DNA from 4 places in the Selenomonas sp. CM52 genome. Region 1 is predicted to be linked to each of the others. Evidence: riboswitches for the same ligand, from Rfam matches in the RefSeq annotation. Region 1 holds a riboswitch; each other region holds the start of a gene.
The links. A riboswitch is a leader RNA that binds a small molecule or an ion and turns the genes downstream of it on or off. The one in region 1 is predicted to bind cobalamin.
Positions count from the first base shown of each region.

Region 1 (3,840 bases):
AGCGCGCATCCTCTTTACGGTTTCCCTGCCCAAGGAGTACAAGGGCACGCACATGAGCCGCTTCTTGGAAATCTTGCAGCAGTGGTGCGACAAGCCCGTAGCGGAAGAAGAGATGGAAGCCATGCTGCAGGACGCGCTTCATCGTCTTGAAGCAGAAACGGCGAAGCTGCGCCTTTCCTTCAAGTATTTCATCGAGAAGGAAGCGCCGGCAAGCGGCAAGAAATCCGTGCTCGACCTTGATTGCTTCTTCGAGGGCGAAAAGCGTGCGGGCGAGGCGATGTCGTTCCGTCTTGGCGTCACCGTGCCTGCGACATCCCTCTGCCCGTGCAGCAAGGCGATCTCGCGCTACGGTGCGCACAATCAGAGGAGTCTTCTGCAAGCAGTCGTCGAGTTCAAGCCGCCCGCGCCGTGCATCTTCATCGAGGATCTCGCCGCGCTCATGGAAGAGCAGGCGTCGTGCCCGATCTATCCGCTGCTGAAGCGTGAAGATGAGAAGTATGTGACGGAAAAAGCATACGAGCAGCCAAAGTTTGTCGAGGACATCCTGCGCGACCTCGTGCTCGCCCTGCGTCCTTTGCCCGGACTCTTTTGGTTCTCGCTTTCCTGCGAGAATTTTGAGTCGATTCACAATCACAGCGCCTATGCGAGTCACGAAGAATATGTGAATTGCGAGGCGCGGACAGCCGGCAAAGAGCAATGATCTGAGAAACTGCGTCAGGCCGCTCTGAGGAGGTGTCAAATGAAGGTGTTCTGCAAGCGTTTCATCGTACCGCTGCTGCTCGTTTTCTTCATCTCGGGCGCCGTCATCTATTCGACGGTCGACATTCATACGTTGAAAAATCTCACGGCGTTCCAGCCGTGGTCCATCGCCCTTGCGCTCCTATGCGTGAGCCTTGGTCTGACGCTTGACGGCACGCGCCTCATGCACCTCGTGAAGATCTCGGGCGAGCACATCACGCTGGGACAGGCGGTGCAGGTGGTCTTCGGCAACTACTTTCTCGCGCTCCTGACGCCGGGGGCAACGGGCGGCGCTGTGGCGCAGCTCATGTTCCTGCGTCATGCAGGCGTACCGGCGGGCAAGGCGACGGTGCTCGTCATCGTGCGAACCCTCGTGTCCATCCTCTTCCTTATATGCTGCATGCCGTTCATTTTCCTGCACGACGCAGGCATCTTGCCTGGCGTGGACAATCATACGCTGATGCTCATCTCTGTCATCGCCTTCGTCGTCATCGCACTCATCGTGCTTGCCTTTCGCGCGAATGCGTTCGACTACATCGTCCTGCGCCTGACGAAGCGACTGAGCACGAAGCGCAGCAAAAAGCTGCTCTCTTTCTATCGTGATCTTAAGATGGGCGTGCATCTCCTCGCTTCCTCGCCCAAGAGCATGCTTCGCATCTTTTTTGAATCAGGCTTCAGTCTCATGTTCATCTATGCCATCGTTCCGTGTCTTCTTTTGGGACTCGGTGTGACAGATGCCGATTGGTACACGGTCATGGGGCGCATGATTTTCCTCAACATGCTGCTCTACTTCACGCCGACGCCCGGCGGCTCTGGCATCGCGGAGGGCGGCTTCGTCTTGCTCTTTGCCGATTCCGTACCGGCAGGCACCGTCGGCATCCTCGCCGTTTGCTGGCGGCTCATCGCCGAGTACATCCCGTTCTTCATCGGCCTTTACTACACCCTCAAGGTGTTTGGCAGAGATTTTATGCATCGACAGATGGAGCAGCAGGAGGATGGCTGAGCGTGCAGGTATATCGCAGGGAGAAATAATGTTTCTTAAAGAAAATTTTTTCGTGCGCTTGCCATGATAGGAACTTTGCTATATAATTACCGATAGTAATTGTTTTCTCAAAAATTCATACAGACGTCATAAGTGTCGCCGATGTATATCGGCGAGCGATGAGAGGAAAATGGGTGAAAGACCCATGCTGTCCCGCAGCTGTAATCGGGGAATTTGTTTCCATGGGAAACGCTGAAATCACTGTTTCTGATGAAAGTGCTGAATGCATCGGCACTTCCTGACATGTCACTGGGGAAAACCCGGGAAGACGGAAACAAACGATGATCCGAGAGCCAGAAAGCCTGCTTATGATAAGATTCATTGCTTGACTTACGAGAGATGGGGAGATGGATGCCAAGGTGTGTTCCGACGGGGGAATATGTCCTTGGTGTTTTGCGCTTGCAGGAAAAATCCGCATGTCTTGTCTTGGTTGACGGACATGCGTTTTTTTATGGAAATGCCGGATAGATGGGCGTTTCCTTATAGAGACCGATTCTGAGGATTCGGTCGCAAATGTCTTTTTTATATGATTTTTAAGGAGATGAGGTATTGCATTGAAAGGAAAAGAATTGATACGCCGCCTGTGTCAGATGCTCATCACGCTCTTTGGCGTGAGCTTCCTGACATTCAGCCTGACGTATCTCTCGCCGGGCGATCCTGCGGAAACGCTCTTGGAGGTCGGCGATTCCGTCGTGTCACAGGAAACGATCGATGCGACGCGCAAGGAGCTGGGACTCGATCAGCCGTTTCTCGTGCAGTATGGGAGATGGCTGGGCGGCGTGCTGCAAGGCGACATGGGACGCTCATATTCGGCGAAGATCCCCGTGTTCGACAAGCTCATGCAGTGCCTGCCGGGCACGCTGGCGCTCGCCGTAGCTGCGACTGCTATGACGGTCTTGATCTCCCTGCCATTGGGCATCGTCGCAGCTCTTTACCGCAACCGCTGGATTGACTATGTGATCCGCGTGCTGTCCTTCTTCGGCGTCTCAATGCCGGGCTTTTGGATCGGACTCGTGCTGCTCTATATCTTCGGATTGAAGCTGCATCTCTTCCCGATTGCGGGCGGTGACATCACGGCGCGAGGCATCGTGCTTCCTGCGTTCACGCTCGCCGTCGTCATGTCGGCGAAGTATACGCGGCAGGTGCGCACGGCTGTCCTCGAAGAGCTTGGACAGGACTACGTCATCGGCGCGAAGGCGCGTGGTCTTTCCATGCAGCGCATCCTTTGGCGTCATGTGCTGCCGAACGCCTGCCTGCCGCTCGTGACGCTCCTGGGGCTTGCCATCGGCTGGCTCTTGGGAGGCGTCGCCGTCATCGAGATGGTATTCTCGTGGCCGGGACTCGGCAAGATGGCCGTTCATGCGATCGAGATGCGCGACTATCCGCTGGTGCAGGGGTTCGTGCTGTGGATTGCCATACTCTACATGCTTATCAACCTCCTCGTCGATATTTCTTACGCGAAGCTTGATCCGCGCTTGAAGAGGGGGGGACGCTGATGGCGAAGGACAGAAAACTTTTCTATCTTTATTCAGTCTTGGTCGTTCTGCTCATTTTGGCAGCGGTCGTCGCGCCGTATCTGGCGCCTTACGACCCGTACACGTCCTCGATGCAGACGTCGCTTCTGCCGCCGTCGTCGGAGCATCTCTTCGGCACGGACAAGCTCGGCAGGGATTCCTTCACGCGCATCCTCTACGGCATGAGGATTTCCATCGCCATGGCGCTCGGCATCGTCTTCATCATGTCCGTCGTCGGCACGCTCATCGGCATCATCGCCGGCTTTACGGGCGGCAAGGTCGACACCTTGCTCATGCGCTTCACGGACATGGTGCTGGCTTTCCCGGGAATCGTGCTTGCTATCGCCATCGCCGGCATGCTCGGCGGCAGCATCGCGAACACGATTCTGGCGCTTTCCGCCGTCGGTTGGACGAGGTACGCGCGACTGGCGCGCAGCCTGACGCTCAAGCTGGCGCAGCAGGACTTCCTCTCTGCCGCCGTCACGAACGGCACGCGCACTTCGATGATCATTTGGCGTCACATCGCGCCGAATCTTCTGCCGACGA
Region 1 is NZ_ALNM01000010.1:52,867-56,706, forward strand. Features, by position in the region: gene folE2 (GTP cyclohydrolase FolE2) at 1-700, shown strand, start outside; gene HMPREF1153_RS01765 (lysylphosphatidylglycerol synthase transmembrane domain-containing protein) at 740-1,741, shown strand; cobalamin riboswitch at 1,855-2,105, shown strand; gene nikB (nickel ABC transporter permease) at 2,335-3,276, shown strand; gene nikC (nickel transporter permease) at 3,276-3,840, shown strand, end outside.

Region 2 (3,840 bases), on a different contig from region 1:
CATCAGCGAGTCATAGCTCATGCCCGTCGAAGCTTCCAAGCGTTTGCGCCAATCCGCCTCTTTATGAGCAGGCGCACCCTCAAGGTTGATTTTCGTGAAATCAGGGTTCTGTGCCATCACTGAATCATTCCTTTCTTCTTCTGCAGCATCTGCAGTGTCTTGTAGCAGTTGGCACGCACGGAAATGAAGTCATCCACACCCGCTTCGCGATAAACTGGCTCCAAATCCTTCGGCGCAGCGCCCGCGAGGAAGATCGTAGCCGCAGGCAATGCTGTGCGCAGTTTCGGCGCAAGCTCGGGCACAATTTCCGGATACGTCGGATCTGTCGAGCAGATGACGACAGCATCGGCGCCCGACTCCTTGGCGGCGGCAGCCGCTTCGTCCGTCGTCTTGAAGCCGTCGTTCAACAGCACTTCAAAGGCTCCGACCTGCAGGAAGCTCGTCGAGAAATCGGCACGCGCCTTGTGCTGCGGAATGGGGCCCATATTCGCGAGGAAGATCTTCACGTTATCGCCGTCGTGGCTGTCCCTATACTCCTCGGTGATGCGGCGCAGAGCTTCATAGCGCTCGCTCCAGCGGTGCGCTCCAATTGCCGTGATCTTCTCGGCTGCCTCGCCCGTCTGCAAGGCCTCGCGAAGCTCCGCAATCGTCGCACCGGCCTTCGCCGCCTTGACAGCAGCCTCCGCCTTCTCGCCCTTGCCCGCACTCTTCAATGCCGTGAGGCACTCCTTTTTGAATGTCTCGTCCACATCGGCGAGATAGGCTTCGACATCCTTCTTGCGCTTTTCCATAAGTTCCGCCACATCCTCTGTGCGCGGATCGAGCAGTTTCTCCGTCATATTCGGATACATATTGTTGCCGACGATGCGATCTCTGCGCAGTTCGAGCTTCTTGAAGCGATCTTCAAGCGTCTTTGCGACTTCTTCCTGCACATAGCCGACTTCGAGAGCCTTGACGATACCGCCCTTGCCCTCGATCGTCTGGAATTCTGCCCAAATCTTTTCCTGAATTTCTTTCGTCAGCGTCTCGACTGCCCAAGAGCCGCCCGCTGGATCAATCGGCTGCATAAGGCCGAATTCTTCCTGCAGCATGATCTGCACATTGCGCGCGATGCGGCGCGAGAACTCATCACCCTTGCGAATCGGCTCATCGAACGGAGCGTTCTCAAAGGAGTCAAGTCCGCCGACGACACCGGAGAAGATCTCCGTCGTGTTGCGCAGCATGTTGACGTAAGGATCGTAAACCGTCTTGAAAAACAGTGCGGGACGTGCATGTACGTGGATGCGCTGCGCCTCTTCTCCGCCGCCGAACGCCTTGACGATCTGCGCCCAAATCGGGCGAACCGCACGAAGCTTCGCAATCTGCAGGAAGAAGTTCGCGCCCATCGAGAAGCCGAACATCATCTGCCCTGCCGCCTCGTCGACCGTAAGCCCGCGCTCCATGAGGGCACGCAAGTACGCGACGCCGACGGCGAGCGTCGAGGCGACTTCCTGCACATCGTTGGCGCCGCCGCGCGAAACGGCATCGCTGCGCACCATGATCGTCTTGAGATTCGGCGCATACTGCTTTGCCCAGAGAGCAGCCTCCGCCATCTCATCATAGAGCTGTGGCAGCGAAGCGTAATTCTCGCCGCGCTGAATCAACTCGCCCAAGGGGTCTGCTCCCACGAAGCCGCCGAGCTTTGCGAGGTCACCGCCGTCAGACTTGACGGACGCAGCGACGAGAGACAGCATCGGCAGGGACGAAGCGCCCGCATAGATGTAGAGCGGATGCTGGTCGAGCTTCAAGCCGTTGAGCGTCGTGTGCATATCCTCAACCGTTGTGATATTGCAGCCTTCATCGCCGATTTTTTCAGCATCCTTGGCATCCTTGTTGAGGAGCGTTGCCGAATCGAGGCGGATGTTGTAGATCGTCGAACCCTTGTCCACTTCGCGGTGCAAGAGTTCGTTGTTCTCCTCGGGCAGCGTCTCGTCGCACGACTGCGCGATGCCCCAAGGCTGTTCGATATAGCCGTTCGGACGCACACCGCGCAGGAAGTTGTCCATGCCGGGAAAGTCCGTCCTCGGCAGGATCTCGTCCGTCATCTTGTGGGTGTACATCGGCTCGAATGTGATGCCCTCGTACGTTTTCGTGAACATCTTTTTCTCGAAGGGCGCCCCCTTCAAGAGTGCGACGCATGCCTCTTTCCACTCGTCATACGTCGGCGGTTCGAATTCGTCGAGCGGCACATCGGGGAAACTCGTTTGCTGTTCGGCCTTCTTCAAGATGGCCTGCAGGTCAAGATTCTCGTCCTGACCCTTTGTCTCATTGCTCATATTTCCACAGCCTCCCTTGAAATAATACGGAATACAACAAAAAGCCGCCCTGCAGTCGAGGGCGGCTTCATCATTTTCGTGAACAGGCTTGCAGGAAATCTCTTCTGCACATCATGTCCGTGCAAAGTGCATTTTCCAATAAAAAATCCGGTGCAAATCTGCGCCGGAGAGCCTGCCGTGAAACGACAAAATCCCCTACCCATCGCTCGCAGGTACCAGCGCAAATCGCGCTGACGGTGATGTCAAAACAGGCAGTTCTCCTGGCTCAGATTCATCGTCCGATCATGCCTTCCCAAAGATTTCTCCAGTGGCCTTTTATGAAGGACTCCTCTTACAGTGGCGGGACCGCTCCGGCTTCTACCGAATTCCCTATTAAGTCTTGCGACACCTGTCTCCAACAATATGTTGTTTTCATCTTTATATTAACTCTGTTTATTGGGGATTGTCAATACTCCCGAAGTCTTTTACAATAAAAATATGGTTTGATTCTGCATAGATTTTCTACGATTTTCTACGATTCTTCAAAATTGCACAAGGAGACACAGCATGATCAAAGTTCATGGATCCGTCATCATCGAGCAGGGCGTGACCTTCGCCATCGTCGTCGTCAAGCCCCACGTCACGCAGTACACGGCTCGCGCCGTATCGTTCCGCAATGAGATCGCCCCCTTCTTCCGCAACATGCCCATCGTACTGATGTCGCAGGACAAGGACGGCAATCCGCGCTACTATGGCAGAAAGGACATCGTCGATTTTCTAAAGACGATCAAGGTCGAGCAGATTCCCTGGAAGACGTACCATATTTATTAAGAAACGCAATTGCCGCCAAAAAGCGCCCGCAAAGGCGCTTTTTGGCGGCAATCCATCAGATCATATTCTTGATATAGGCGTCATAAAGCGCCTTGAGTTCCTCGATCTTGTCATACATCTCCACCTGCAGACCCGACGCCACGGCGTAATCGCCTTCGTGCAAGGCCTTGGTGAGAAGCGTGAACAGAGATTTTTCGTCGATGCTGTCCTTCGCGAGATACGAGCGAATGCCGTTGATCTTGTTCCAGTTGTAGGAATCCTGATCCGTCACGAAGGTCGCCTGCACTTCCTTTGCCTTGCGCACGATGTCGCGGTTCTCAGGAATGATGCGGCTGATGAGTTCCGTCTTCCAGCGCAGGAGAGCGCCCGCCTTGAACGCCTCGATGATCTGCGGACGCAGAGCGCCGCCCACCGTGATGGCGGCGACCTTCTCGGGATGATTCTCAAACCCCTGCATATTTTCCCAAACCGTCGCCGGTGGTGCGCCGAAGAGGCGATTTCTTTCCTTTTCGGTGTAATCCTCGAAGACGTCGACCTCGCTACGATAAGCTCGATCCTTTTCAAGATAAAAGCCTTCCTTCCCCGCTTCCTTGGAAAGTTCTGCCAGAAGTTCCTCCGTCGTATGGTGAATCGAGGTCTTCACACCGTCAAGCACTGCAGAATAGACCGCAGCCAAAACAAGGTATATATTGGAATACGGATTGCAGGCGCGCAG
Region 2 is NZ_ALNM01000028.1:18,247-22,086, forward strand. Features, by position in the region: gene scpA (methylmalonyl-CoA mutase) at 1-117, opposite strand, end outside; gene HMPREF1153_RS06745 (methylmalonyl-CoA mutase family protein) at 117-2,315, opposite strand; cobalamin riboswitch at 2,548-2,722, opposite strand; gene HMPREF1153_RS06750 (hypothetical protein) at 2,862-3,125, shown strand; gene HMPREF1153_RS06755 (glutamine synthetase) at 3,181-3,840, opposite strand, start outside.
Region 2: linked by a shared signal. The riboswitch ahead of HMPREF1153_RS06745 (methylmalonyl-CoA mutase family protein) and the one ahead of nikB (nickel ABC transporter permease) in region 1 are both predicted to bind cobalamin.

Region 3 (3,840 bases), on a different contig from region 1:
TTCAGCTATTATGGCAAGCTCATCATCGACGATCTGGCAATTCGCGAGATGGTCGTGCGCATCGTGCATGAGAAGGAATACATCTCGAAGGTCGGTTCTGTGCGCGTGCGCCACGTCTGGAAAGGCGACGAGGATCGCGGCCTTGAGATTTCCTGTTCCGTCGTGCTGACCTACGGCAGCCATATTCCGACACTCATCAAGGAGACGCAGCAGCGCGTGAGAACGAAGGTCGAATACATGACGGGACTTTTCGTGCGCGAGGTCGACATCATGGTGCAGGCGCTTTATATCGAAGCGTAAGCTGTACGCACAACATTCAACATTCGTTTTGTGGACGCTGTGCGCCGCCTGCTCATCGAGAAGAAAAGGCGCTCCCCTTACTCTTCGAGGGGGAGCGCCTTTTTCCATGCTTTTGCGAGATCGTCGAAGCGCCAGCGCGCGTTGGCGGCGCTCGTCGAGGGCAGTGCATGAAAGGTGAGATCGTCGCGTTTTAGAAGTGGCTTGTTGGCACGGCGGAAAGTATCGGCCGATTTGCCGCCGTTCAGGCAGAAGGTGGAGAGGCGCGGATAATGCGCGAGGAGTGCGGTGAAGTCGTTGGGCTTTGCCGCGCGAATCGCTGAGTCCAAGCTGCCTTCGCGCTCGCACGAGGCGATGGAGTCCCAAAGCGCGATATGGTGGCGGAGCAGCATCTGGAGCCGCGCCGCATAGTCCTGCGGCGGCTCACCGCCCTCCAACAGATACGCCATGAGCCGCCAGAAGCGATTCTGCGGGTAGGCGTAGTATTGCTGCGCCCTGAGCGACGCCGCGCCCGGCATCGAGCCGAGAATGATATGCGTGCAGTTTGCGTCGATGCTCGGAGGAAAGCCGACGCAGGTGAAGGGAGAAGCGGGCATGAGCAGGACTCCTTTGCAGTGGAATTTGACGAATCTGCTTTTACGTCGTATAATAAGCGTGGAAAGGGTGCTACTGGTAACGGTCAGCCCCGCTAGAGAAATTTGGGTTAAGAAAGCCCGCCTCTTCCGGCAAAGACTAGGCGGGTTTTCTTATGCTTTCAGAACGATGAGGATGAAAAGCGTTACCAAGAGCAACGCAATCAAATCATTAATCGTCATAAGCAACGCCCTGCTGAGCCGTCCAAGAAGCAAGCTCAAAGGGCGCGGCTGATTGGCAAACGGCTCGTATGCGAAAACGTCCCAAGAATGCAAGCGCAAAGCGCGCCGCATGATTGGCTGACGTTGACCGCCAAGGAGGGCTAAGAATCGACCGCCACCGTTGTAGTAGCACCGTCTATATTATAGCACACTTCCAATCTTCATGGGAAGATTCCCGAAAAGGAAGCGCCTTCATGGTGCTGCGAGCGGAGCGAGCGCAGCGATGCTTCTGCAGTCGTTGGGCTGAGCATAGCTTTCATAGGAGACGAAGGGAAGGGGCTGCCTTTTGGCAGCCCCTTGTCGTTCTTCTTAAAGTGCATTGACAAGCCGAGAGTTTTGCGGTAGCATAGGGTCTGGATTAAGTCTAGTTATAATTTCATAAGTTACAGCGGAGAAAATCACGCTGTGGAGCAGGTACCCGCAAGGGTCTAAGAGAAAATCCGGTTATGCCGGAGCGGTCCCGCCACTGTGAGGGGAGCGAAGCTGCAAGGATGTCACTGGGGTACTTCCCTGGGAAGGCGCAGCCGAGCGATGAACCGAGCCAGGAGAACTGCCTGCTTGACGATCACCGTTTGACCTGCGAGCGATGGGAAGGGGATTCTTCTTTGCATCCGTGCGCCTTTGCGCTGCTGCATAAGGGAGCCTTTCTCTTCGAGGGGGAAAGGCTCTTTTTTATGGATGCTTTTCTCGCAGAAAGTTGGACTTCACTGCTATCTAAGCTTTGTCGCAGGAGGCGGTAAAGGGAGGAAAAAGTTTGAAGAAAAGTTTCTTTGCCATAGTCCTAGTCGTCGTCTGCCTGCTGCTGACGGCGTGCCGTATCGCGCCGGAGGCGGCGCAGGGCGGCGCAGGAAGCTATACGGTCACGGACAGCCAAGGTACGGTCGTCACCGTGCCTGCGAAACCACATCGCATTGTCACGCTTTCGATGAGCACGGACGAGGTCATGCTTGGTCTTGTGCCGCCCGAAGATATGGCAGCGGTAAACAGCCTCCTTGACGATCCTGTAAGCTCGAATGTTGTGGATCTTGCGAAGAAGGTGGAAAAGCGCGTCGGCAATCCGACGGTCGAAGAGCTCGTCGCGCTTTCGCCTGATCTCGTCATCGTGCCTGACTGGGGTGACCTCGCCATTGTACCGTCGCTTCGTGAAGCGGGACTTACCGTCGTCGTCTGCAAGGGCGCGAGGAATCTCGCTGAGATTAAGGAGACGATCGCGCTTCTCGCGCAGGCGGCAGGCGTGCCCGAACGCGGGGAAAAGCTCCTCGCGATGATGGACGAGCATCTTAAAGGCATAGAGAAGAAGGTCAGCGCCATCCCCGAGAGCGAGCGCAAGACAGTCGTCTTGATCTCCCTGATGTCGGGTTATGGCGGCATCGGCTCCAGCTTTGACGACGCCTGCCGCTATGCGGGCGTGAAGAACGGCAGGTCGGCGCTCGGCATCCGCGACGGCCAGGCCATGACGAAGGAGCAGCTCGTCGAGATCAATCCAGACATCCTCTTCGTGCCGACGTACAACGACCATGGGAAATTCGACGTCGACAAGTTCCGCAAGGAATACTTCGACGATCCGTCCCTGCAGACGGTCAAGGCCATCCGCGAGCATCGCCTCGAAGAACCGACGGAAGCCTATATCTACAACTGCTCGCAGGACTTCGTACTTGGCGTGCAGGAAATCGCCTATCGCGCATACGGAGACGCTTTCGCCCAAGGACGCGAAGAGCATCTCTCGGCGGTGGAATAAGGATTCATTAAAATCATCAAGGAGGAGAAATGAGCATGAAGAGCAAGAAAATCTACGGCAAGGATGGTTTGACAAGGAAGGTGTTGGCGGCTTTTTTTGCGTCGAGTCTCTGTTGCGCACCGGTGTTCGCGGCAGAAAACGATGCGGCTGACGAAGCGACAGAGAATGCAGTGAACGACCTCGGCGCGACCGTCGTGACGGCGGAGCGCATCCCGACAGAGCGCATGGACACTCCAGCCAACGTCACAGTCATCACGGCGAAGGAAATCGCTGCGAATCACTATGCAACGGTTGGCGAGGCTGTTGAGCATGTAAACGGAGTGACTGTCACGCGCATGGGCGGGCAGCAGCAGGAGATCGTTCGTCTCAATGGAGATGAACGCGTGATCGTCCTTGTCGACGGGGAGCGAGTCAACAATGATCAAGGCGCATCTTCTGGTCGTTCCAGTGCAGATCTTAATATGATTCCTTCGATGAAGAACATCCAGCGCATCGAGATTGTCAAGGGTGGCGGCTCGGCTCTCTACGGCAGCGATGCTGTGGGCGGCGTCATCAACATTATCACGAAGAAGGGCGTGAAGAATGAAACGACCGTCGACCTCAGCACGGGTTCGTGGAAGACGCACAGCCTTGAGCTGACAAACCAGGGCACGGATGGCAACTACAGCTGGTTCGTGACGGGTGCCATGACGAACGGAGGCAACTTCGATTACAACTACAAGGGTACAGGCTATAAGATGGATAGCAGCGATTATCGCAATCGCAGTTTCTCCCTGCGCCTCGATGACAAGATCGACGATCGCAGCTCAGCGCATATCTATTACGGGCATCGCTCCGTCAATGCCGCGCAGTATGATTGTCGAGGTGCCTCGGTTGTGCCGCCGTTTTCCGGCAACAAGATGACGGAGGTGTTCAACAACGTCAGTGCTTCCTATCGATTCAAGGAAGGCA
Region 3 is NZ_ALNM01000030.1:84,557-88,396, forward strand. Features, by position in the region: gene HMPREF1153_RS07955 (Asp23/Gls24 family envelope stress response protein) at 1-300, shown strand, start outside; gene HMPREF1153_RS07960 (DNA-deoxyinosine glycosylase) at 378-893, opposite strand; cobalamin riboswitch at 1,547-1,724, shown strand; gene HMPREF1153_RS07975 (ABC transporter substrate-binding protein) at 1,906-2,889, shown strand; gene HMPREF1153_RS07980 (TonB-dependent receptor plug domain-containing protein) at 2,925-3,840, shown strand, end outside.
Region 3: linked by a shared signal. The riboswitch ahead of HMPREF1153_RS07975 (ABC transporter substrate-binding protein) and the one ahead of nikB (nickel ABC transporter permease) in region 1 are both predicted to bind cobalamin.

Region 4 (3,840 bases), on a different contig from region 1:
GCAGATGGAAGCTTTCTGGCAAAAGGTGGAGCGTGGGGAAAGGGCCGAAAAGGAAGCGGAAGCCCTCGCAAAGGAATTTCGTCGCCTGAAGCGTGCTGCCAAGCAGTTGAAGGAGAAGCTTCCACCGGAAACTCTTGCCGAATGCCTGCCGCAGCTCCAGCTCTTTGCTCAATATGCGGAGTCGGCGGAAACGTCCCTCGCGATGGTGAAAGCGCAGCGCGAAGGAAGCTTTGCGCACGAGGCGGCGCTTTATCAAAAAATCAAGGATGTTCCAACAGAGCAGCAAAAAAAGGAAGAACCGCGTCTCTCCGAGCAGGTGCTCGCAGATTTTATCGCGAGGGCGAAATCGTGGCATGAAATGCAAGAGGTTGGCGTAGGACGGAGGGAAAACTAGCCGATCGGTCTGCGCCTTGACCTCTTGGGAGGTTATGCTAGAATATATCAAAGATGTATGGATGTGCATTTTTCGTAGAGGAGGAGTTCTTTATGTCGTTTCTTGATTTGGCGAAAAAGCGCTATTCTTGCCGCAAGCTTTCGGCGCAGCCCGTGGAGGAGGAGAAGCTGCAAAAGATTTTGGAGGCGGGGAATCTCGCGCCGACCGCCCACAACAATCAGCCGCTTCATATCTGGCTTCTTGAGAGCGCTGAGGCGATGGAGAAGGTTTCACAGACGACATCCTTCATCTTCGGCGCACCCGTCGCCTTTGTTGTGGGCAGCAAGGCGGATGATGCTTGGGTACGTCCCTCTGACAAGAAAAACTTCGCCGATGTGGATGCGAGCATTGCGGCGACGCATATGATGCTGGCGATTGAAGACTTGGGACTTGGGACGACGTGGGTCGCGCATTTCGATGCGCCGAAACTCAAGGAGTTTTTCCCCGAGATGGCGGATTATGAGCTTGTGGCGATTTTTCCCGTCGGCTATCCTGCCGAGGATGCTGCGCCCTCGCCGCGTCATGCCGAGCGTGTGGGTGTAGAGAAGCTTGCCGATTGGCTTTGAGAGATTGTTGTTGCCCCGCTGCACGCATGTTGCGGCGGGGTTTTCCTTATGGAGCGGATTTTGTTGAATGCGAGGAAGATTTATGACATACGTTGAGCGATTGCAGGATATTGTGCGCACGCTGCGCTCCGAACATGGCTGCCCATGGGATCGGAAGCAGACGCATGAGAGCATCAAGCCAGGCTGCATAGAGGAGGCGGTCGAGGTACTCTGCGGCATCAACATCTTAAGGGAGACGGGGAAGGCGGACAACTTGCGCGAAGAGCTTGGCGATCTCCTGCTGCAAGTGATCTTTCACGCACAGCTTGCAGAAGAGGCGGGGCTTTTCACGTTGGAGGATGCAGCGAGAGCCGCTGCAGAAAAGATGGTGCGCCGCCATCCGCATGTGTTTGGCGAGCCTGTCAAGGATGCGGCGGGCAAGTCTCTGACGGAGTGGACGGCGATCAAGGCATGGGAGAAGCGCGGGCGCGAATGGGAGGAAGCGTACCTGCCCGACGCATTTGAAGAGGCGGCGCTGCTCTTGCAGAAGGCGAGGGAACGCAAAAAGCTGTAACCGATGGGCGTTTCAGCTCCTCAACGCCCATTGACACATTGTTCGTTTTATTGTAAGCTGAATCCGAAAACAACTTCATATTTTGCCGATCGGGTGCGCGCTGCGCTTAATAGAGAAGCAGGTGAAAGACCTGCGCTGTTCCGCAGCTGTAATGCAGAGTCGACCTCATGATGTCACTGGGAAACTGGGAAGGCGAGGAAGACGAGGATGCAGAGCCAGAAGAACTGCCCGATCGAAGCGCTGTTATTATTCCTGCGAGAGACAGGAAGGCGTGGCTCGTGTTTCGTGCGCCTTTTTGCTCTTTAGCAAAGAGGCTTTTTATATGTCTGGGCGAAAGTGATGGAAGGAGGTGGATGGAAGGCGCAGAATGATAGGATTGTCTGGAGGAAGGTATGCTGTGAGTATTGGGTGTTATATGCGAGGAGGCATGACAGTGAGGAAACTTTGTATGTTTCTGCTGGCGGCGATGATGATGCTCACCGTCGGCTGCGGAGGCGCGGATCAGGCGAAAAACGAGCGCGCAGAGAAGGGCGAAATCGTGATCTCGGTCGGCAAGTATATGGTAGGCGAGGGTTTCGATCCGACGATGGGATGGGGTCTCTGGGGGCCGGATCCGTTCCACAGCGCATTGATGGGACATGATGAAAAGAATCAGCTCATCAAGGAGCTGGCTACAAACGTTGAACGTTCAGAGGATGGGCTGAAGTATACCTTTACGATCCGGGATGATGCGAAATTCTCTGACGGTCAGCCGCTGACGGCAGAGGATGTCGTCTTTACCTACGAAACGGCGAAGAAGGCGGCCAGCGCCGTGGATCTGACCGCGATGGAGTCGGTGCGCGCCCTGTCCCCGACGCAGGTGGAGTTCAAGCTGTCACGCCCGTGGTCTGTTTTCCTCGAAACGGCGGCATCCCTCGGCATTGTGCCGAAGCACGCCTATAAAGAAGGGTATGCGACGGCGCCGGTCGGCAGCGGTCCCTGGAAGGTCGTCTCGTTCCAAAAGGAACAGCAGCTTGTGATGGAGCCGAACGAATATTATTACGGAGAAAAGCCGAAGCTGAAAAAGGTGACGGCGCTGAATCTGGGCAATGATGCTGTGCTTGCAGCAGCGCAGTCCGGACAGGTCGATCTCGTCTTTGCACCGCCCGAATTTGCGGCGGCAAGCGTGCCGAATATGAAATTGGTAGTGATGGACACCATCGACAGCTTCTGCGTCAATATGCCGCAGGAGCCGGAGCATGACGAAAACGGCATGCTGGTCGGCAACAATGTGACGAGCGATCCTGCCATCCGCCAGGCGCTCAATATCGGCATTGACCGCAAGGCGATCATTGAGAACGCGCTCGACGGTTTCGGAAAGCCGACGATGAATTTTGCAGAAGCTCTTTCTTGGGCGAATAACGATTTGCAGGAATCGGACAACCGCGTGGACGAAGCCGTGAAGATTCTTGAGGCTGCGGGCTGGGTGGATACGGACGGCGACGGCATTCGCGAGAAGAACGGGCAGAAGGCGGAATTCGTCATCAATGGCCGTTCCAATGACCTGCAGCGTTACAATACAGCGGTGGCGCTTGCACAGGATGCGAAGAAGCTCGGCATCAACATCATCGCAAAGTCGACGCCATGGTCGGAGGCCCGCAAGATAGCGCGCAACATCCCGACGGTATGGGCGGGCGGCGACTATACGCCGCAAGTGATCTACAATTATTTCCATTCCTCGCAGGTCGGGGTGAATGTCATCAACAACTCTGCCATGTATCGCAACCCGACGGTTGATGTGCATATCGATCGGGCACTTGCCGCTGCGACCGATGAGGAGATGCTGCGCGAGTTCCGTGCGGCACAGTGGGATGGCATGACAGGGCCGAAGGTCGATATCCCCTATCTTTGGATTGCGACGGTTCAGATGCCGTATTTCGTCAACAATCAGCTCGATCTCGGTCAGCTGCGTGCGGGTGAGCGCGGACAGGGCATGGGGATCCTTATAACACTTGACGAATGGCAGTGGAGGAAGTAAATGGATAAGAGAATCTTCTGCTTTCTTGGGGGCAATCTGTTTCGGCTTGTGCTCCTCCTCGCTGCGGTGAGCGTCATCAGTTTTATCCTGCTCGCCAATTCGCCCATCGATCCCATCGACGCGTACTTTATCAATAAGGCGGCATCGGCGGAGCAGCATGCGCTCATTGCCTCTTATTGGGGCTTTGACAAGCCGCCGCTCGAACGCTTCCTGCTTTGGGCGGGGAATATTTTGCATGGTGATTTCGGCACATCGTTCATCTATCGCGCCC
Region 4 is NZ_ALNM01000019.1:99,377-103,216, forward strand. Features, by position in the region: gene HMPREF1153_RS04315 (protein O-GlcNAcase) at 1-394, shown strand, start outside; gene HMPREF1153_RS04320 (nitroreductase family protein) at 487-999, shown strand; gene HMPREF1153_RS04325 (MazG nucleotide pyrophosphohydrolase domain-containing protein) at 1,082-1,552, shown strand; cobalamin riboswitch at 1,627-1,799, shown strand; gene HMPREF1153_RS04330 (ABC transporter substrate-binding protein) at 1,980-3,569, shown strand; gene HMPREF1153_RS04335 (ABC transporter permease) at 3,570-3,840, shown strand, end outside.
Region 4: linked by a shared signal. The riboswitch ahead of HMPREF1153_RS04330 (ABC transporter substrate-binding protein) and the one ahead of nikB (nickel ABC transporter permease) in region 1 are both predicted to bind cobalamin.